2 regions of the Virgibacillus natechei genome follow, and region 1 is predicted to be linked to the other one. Evidence: predicted binding sites of a transcription regulator. Region 1 holds the regulator's gene; the other holds the start of a gene.
The links. Region 1 encodes CtsR, which represses protease genes until heat stress. Its sites were predicted from a motif close to ATGGTCAATAAAGGTCAAACA; they were not measured.
Positions count from the first base shown of each region.

Region 2: the regulator CtsR is predicted to act here: its motif matches at 1,625-1,645, upstream of OLD84_RS05555 (ATP-dependent Clp protease ATP-binding subunit).

Region 1 is NZ_CP110224.1:201,337-204,775, forward strand. Features, by position in the region: gene OLD84_RS01235 (MgtC/SapB family protein) at 258-956, shown strand; gene OLD84_RS01240 (CtsR family transcriptional regulator) at 1,330-1,797, shown strand; gene OLD84_RS01245 (protein-arginine kinase activator protein McsA) at 1,810-2,358, shown strand; gene OLD84_RS01250 (protein-arginine kinase McsB) at 2,355-3,422, shown strand; gene clpC (ATP-dependent protease ATP-binding subunit ClpC) at 3,436-3,439, shown strand, end outside.
Region 2 is NZ_CP110224.1:1,031,806-1,035,244, reverse strand. Features, by position in the region: gene OLD84_RS05555 (ATP-dependent Clp protease ATP-binding subunit) at 1-1,577, opposite strand, end outside; gene mbcS (acyl-CoA synthetase MbcS) at 1,751-3,331, opposite strand.

The DNA of each region.
Region 1 (3,439 bases):
ATTCATGCTTTTTGTATTATATATGGTATTATATATAGAATAAGTTAGTATGTTGGATCAATTTCATAAATCTTAACTCAAGTCTTCAACATAGGAAGCACTTCAAGTATGTATGAAAAAAGAAATTTTTAAATCCTTTTTACTGCTCAAAACGAAACACTACTTCGTTTATATTTTTTGTATGAATAAATTAGAGATTATATATATACACATGAGTATATCACAACATATTGGTATATAAGAAAAGGAGATCAAAAATGCAGGAAGCTCTTCAGCATGTATTTGGAGATGATTTTTTTACGATAATGATCCGCGTGCTAATTGCATTGCTTTTATCAGGGATAATTGGTTTTGAACGTGGATTGAATAATCATTCTGCTGGTTTTCGTACACATATTCTTGTGGGTGTCGGAGCTTGCTTAATGATGCTTTTTTCTTTTTATGGTTTCGAAGAATTTATAGAAGAATATAATAATATTCGATTTGATCCAGCAAGAATCCCATCTTATGTTATTAGTGGGATTGGCTTCCTTGGAGCAGGAACGATCATTGTATATGGAGGAACGATTCGCGGCTTAACTACTGCGGCTTCAATTTGGACAGTTGCTGGGATAGGATTGGTAGTAGGTGCAGGAATGTATGGAGCAGCTATATTTACAACATTTATAATTTTACTTAGTTTGGTTTTCCTGAATAACTTTGAAAAACTATTCACAAAAGGAAATTCTTCAAATTTAATTGAAATTATAGCTTTACCAGATCTACAGATAAATGAAGTTATCTCTGCATTTGAAAAGTTCGATTCGGTAATAAAAAAAGTAGAAATTACGAAGTCAGAAAATAATATAAGAAATATCTTTGTGAAAATTGAACGGAAATCTAATTTGGATAGAGTGGCTTTAGTTGAAGAAATCTCCAAAATTGAGCATGTTAAAAATATATCTGAGATAAAATAATCAAATTTACTTGGGAACTTTACACATTAAATATGTTGTAAAGTTTTTTCTTTGTTTTGAATCTCCTTTTTTTGTCTAACATATATATAGGTTGAGAATGCTACTATTTTTATTGAATAAGAAATGCTCGAAAATACTTATCAAGCCACCTTACCGTTTGCAACTTTTATGAGGCTACTTTTTTTAGAAAGGTTAGCATTGGTCAGGCCGTAAATGTCGAGTTCCAACTCCCGCACTTATGTAGTCCTATTTGCAAAAAATACGTAGGAATAGAAAACAAGGTATTTGCATCTCACATATTTTGGAGTATAATAAAAGCATAGTCAAAGATAGTCAAAGTCAAAGGCTTATACAACGAAGAGGAGGTGGGCTCATGAGTAATATTTCAGATGTGATTGAGCAATATTTAAAAGAGATTTTGCAATCAAGAGGACAAAATACCATCGATATAAAACGAAGTGAAGTTGCTGATCAGTTTCAGTGTGTCCCCTCGCAAATTAATTATGTGATTAACACCCGCTTTACTGTGGAAAAGGGATATATAGTAGAAAGTAAACGTGGTGGCGGTGGTTACATTCGAATCATACGAATTATACATCAAGAAAAGTCTGAACTTATTGATGAAATTATAGAGATGATTAACCCCACAGTTACACAACAAGCTTCAATTGATGTGCTGGATAGGCTTTTAGAAGAAAATTTAATCACTGAGCGGGAAGCAAAAATAATGTTGAGTGGAATTGATAGAAATACACTAGCGTTTCAGCTTCCTCTCCGGGATGAAGTACGTGCTCGTGTGTTAACAGCTATGCTTGCTCAGTTAAAATACTTAATCAAGTGAGGGGGAAACACAATGGAATGTCAAGAATGCCAACAGCGTCCGGCTACATTCCACTTTACTCAAGTGATAAATGGCGACAAAAAGGAAGTCCATGTTTGTGAAGAGTGTGCAATGGAAAAAGGATATATGACGTCCCCAGAAGAAGGGTATTCTCTTCATAATTTACTTGCAGGCTTGTTTAACTTTGATTCTGCAATTATGGAAAGCAAGCAAAGTAATGCTTATAAGCAAGAAAATGAGCTAAAATGTTCCCATTGTGAGATGACACTTTCGCAATTTAAACAATTAGGGAAATTTGGCTGCGCAGCTTGCTATGATACGTTTTCTGGGCGACTTGATCCAATATTTCGTCGTGTACATTCAGGGAATACACAACATTATGGAAAAATACCTAAACGTCAAGGTGGCAATTTGCATACAAAGAAACAACTGGAAAGTTATAGAACAGAATTACAAAAATTAATTGGAGAAGAAAACTTTGAAGAAGCCGCAAAGGTAAGGGATCAAATTAGAGCATTGGAACAAGAAAATGGCAATACGGAAGCAGGTGATAATTCATGACATTAAAACGATTCATGAATGAAGCAATCAGTCCTTGGATGCGTGAGGAAGGCCCGGATAGCGATATTGTTTTAAGTAGTCGTATCAGACTTGCAAGAAACTTCTCAAGCGTTTCTTATCCTATTTTTGCTGATCGGGTAAAGTTAACGGAAATTCGTGATTTTTTCAAAGAGGAATATGAACATCGGTCTTTTCAGGATTATGAAGATTTTGCATTTATCTCTATTCAGGATTTATCAGATGTCGAAAAACGTGTATTAGTAGAAAAACATCTTATTAGCCCGCATTTATCAAAAAACGAGGGGGCTGCTGCAACCATCATTTCAAAAAATGAGCAGGTATCGATTATGATAAATGAAGAGGATCATATTCGTCTCCAGCTTTATTTTCCAGGTTTCCAATTATCTAAAGCATTGGAAAAAGCCTTTCAGTTGGATGATTGGCTGGAGGAAAAGGTTAACTATGCCTTTGATGAGACAAGAGGATATTTAACAAGTTGTCCAACAAATGTTGGTACGGGAATGCGCGCTTCTGTTATGATGCATCTTCCTGCGTTGGCAATGACAAAACAAATTAATCGAATGATACCAGCGATTAACCAGTTGGGGCTCGTCGTTCGAGGGATCTATGGAGAAGGCAGTGAAGCACAAGGGAATATCTTCCAAATATCGAATCAAATTACATTAGGGAAATCAGAAGAAGATATTATAGGTGACTTACAGAGCGTTGTTAACCAGTTAATTGAGCATGAAAGGAATGCAAGAAGTCATATAATGAAACAATCAAGTACGAAGTTAGAGGACCGCATTTATCGTTCCTATGGCGTGTTGGATTATAGCAGGGTTATTGGATCAAATGAAGCAGCAATATGCTTGTCAAATGTACGATTGGGAATTGATTTGGGTTTGATAAAAAATGTTTCTCGTAACATACTTAATGAATTAATGATTCTTACACAGCCAGGATTTTTGCAACAATATGCAAAGGCGACATTAAGCGCAGATGAACGTGATAAACTTAGGGCGACACTAATCCGCGAACGATTACAATTGGAGAACCGATAGGAGGAAATAATATATGA
Region 2 (3,439 bases), 830 kb from region 1:
TATGGATTATGACGTACACGTTCTGTTAATTGCCCAGCTTCTTCATGACCTACGTAACCAGGAGGCGAACCGATAATTTTGGATATAGCATGTTTTTCCATGTATTCACTCATATCCAGGCGAGTCAGTAAGTCTCGTGAACCGAATAATTCTTCAGCTAATGCTTTTGTCAATTCCGTTTTACCGACACCCGTTGGTCCAACAAATAAAAACGAACCAATTGGACGATATTTGGATTTAAGACCTGCACGGCTTCGGCGGATTGCTTTTGCAACTTTGCCAACTGCTTCTTGTTGTCCGATTACTTTGCCACCAAGATTTCCAGCGATGTTTTTCATTTTTTCTTGTTCATCTGTTTGTAGTTTTGTGACTGGTATCCCTGTTTTTTCTTCTACAATTAATTGAATATCTGAAATATCTACATCGATATCTTGAGCCTCATCTTTCGCTTGATCTAACTGCTTTTGAAGTTGAATTTCTTGATAACGAAGGTTGGCAGCACGTTCATAATCCTCTTTTTCAGCTGCTTCTTCTTTTTCTTTGATTATTTCATCAAGGTGATTACCAATAGAATTCGAATCTTTTTCTGCATTTTTTATATTTAATCGTGACCCTACTTCATCCATTAAATCAATGGCTTTATCTGGTAGAAAGCGATCTTGAATATAGCGACCAGACAACGTTACGAATGCACGAATTGCTTCCTCCGAATAACGCACGGCATGAAACGTCTCATAGCGGTCTTTAATACCATTTAGAATTTGTATCGATTCCTCTGCCGACGGTTCTTTAACCATAATTGGTTGTAGACGTCTCTCCAGCGCAGCATCTTTTTCAATTTGACGATACTCTTTTAACGTTGTTGCCCCGATTAACTGCAAGTCACCTCGGGCTAATGCTGGTTTTAAGATATTTCCTGCATCCATTTGCGAGCTTTCTGCTGAGCCAGCACCAACTAACAGATGAATCTCATCAACGAACAGTATAACATCTTTACGGGACTGTAATTCTTTAATCAATTGATTCATACGCTCTTCAAATTGCCCGCGCATGCTTGTATTTGCTACTAATGATGATACATCTAATAGATAAACTTGCTTTTTCATCAATTTTGCGCTTACGTTTCCTTCTATAATTTTGAGTGCAAGCCCTTCTGCAATTGCAGTTTTACCAACACCTGGCTCACCAATAAGGACAGGATTATTTTTATTTCTTCTATTTAATGTCTCAACAACTCGTTTAACTTCATTATCGCGGCCTATTATTGGATCAATCTGACCGTTTCTGGCTTCGTCTGTTACATTTTTTGCTAGTTGGTCAAGTAAACCATTGTTCCCTTGTTTTTGTTTTGTTTGTGTTCCCATTTTATTTGAACCATTTCCCTGGGAAAATTTATTAGAAAATGCGTTATCTGCATTTTCCTTTGATGAATCTGAGAAAAAGTCATCTGTGTTCATCATTTGATTTTGAATTTCACGGAAACATTCATTACAGACATGCATGTTTATTTTCTCATTATTGATTTGCATCGCTACATTAATAGCGGCAGCGTTCGTACCACATTGTTGACATTGCATTTTCTATTCCTCCTTAGGGTTTTCATTTATTATTTAAATCAAATTTGACTTTGACTATCTTTGACCTTGTGAATTTATTATAACCTGACCTATTTTGACTTTCAAGTGTTTTGTTTAGAAAAGCTTAAAAAAAGAAACAGATAAGAACTTTATGCTCTCACCTGTTTCCTCTGCTAATTAATTCGCTGCTTTTCCTTCTTCCTTAGCTCCACACGCATAATTTTCCCTGATGTCGTTTTCGGTAACTCTTTGATGAACTCTATTTGTCTTGGGTATTTATATGGAGCAGTCAGTTGTTTTACATGATCCTGTAATTCTTTAACTAAACCTGAATTATCCACCGTCACATTTTCCTTTAAGACAACAAATGCTTTTACAATGTTGCCACGGACTTCATCTGGAGCTGCTATCACAGCGCATTCTTGAACAGAAGGATGTTTAATCAATGCGTCCTCTACTTCAAATGGACCTATGGTGTAGCCAGAGCTAATGATGATATCGTCTTTACGTCCTTCAAACCAGAAGTATCCATCTTCATCCTTCAGAGCCTGATCCCCTGTTACATAGTAATTGCCTCGTAGTGACATTTTCGTTCGTTCGACATCTTTATAATACTCCCTGAATAATGCAGGGGAATCTAGTTTAACAGCAATATCTCCTACTTCATTATCTGCAACAGGTTGTCCGTCTTCATCGATTATTTCGACCTCATTACCCGGAGTAGGTTTCCCCATTGAACCTGGTTTTACCTCCATACCTTTCATGAACCCTAGTAATAGTGTATTCTCCGTTTGACCATAGCCATCACGAACCGTTATATCAAAATTCTTTCGAAATATATCAATAACCTCGACGTTTAATGGTTCACCTGCAGAAACCATACTATGAAGTGCTGGAAACTGATAGTCCGTTAAATTATCGACTTTTGCCATGATACGATACTCTGTCGGTGTACAACATAGTACATTTATTTCATTATCCTGTAATAAACGTAAGTACGTGTTCGGGTCAAATTTTCCATTATAAACAAAACCTGTTGCACCTGATCCAAGCACAGATAAAAATGGACTCCATACCCATTTTTGCCATCCCGGTCCTGCTGTAGCCCATACTTTATCACCTTCATTAATAGACAACCAATTTGGAGCTGCTGTTTTCAAATGGGCAAAACCCCATCCATGTGTATGTACAACCCCTTTTGGATTACCAGTAGTACCAGATGTATATGGTAAAAATGCAATATCACCGCTGCTTGTATCCGCTATTTTTAACTGATCGGAGGACTTCTCTTTCAAACTGTCCATGAAGTGCCAATCTTCCACGGGCTCCCCAACCACGAATTTGATTAATTGATCATATTCATTTATACCCTTATATTGGTCAACGAAAGGAAAATAACTTACCACCCCACTTACTTCTCCATGGTTAACACGGTATTGCAAATCCTTCGTCTTCAACATCTCAGAGCTTGGTATAATAATGATTCCCGTTTTTAATGCCGCTAAGTATACCTCGTATGCTTCAATAATACGAGGAACCATAATAAGGATCTTATCCCCCTTTTTTAAACCTTTCTCAAGAAAAGCATTTCCAATTTTGTTTACATTTTTCATTAAATTTGCATATGTTATCTCTTTCGAATGACCATTGTCATCCTGCCAAATTAAAGCTTTTCTGCTCGGGTCTGCTGCATACTGTTCCATTTCACTCGCAATATTATAGGCTTTTGGAGCAATTAATTCTTCCTTGTCCATTCTATCAACCCCAGTACATGTTTGATTGTTTTATTATACCAAAGGTTGAGAAAATTTTAAATGAAATAAGATAGACTATTTTAACATTTGATAACGCAGATAAATATC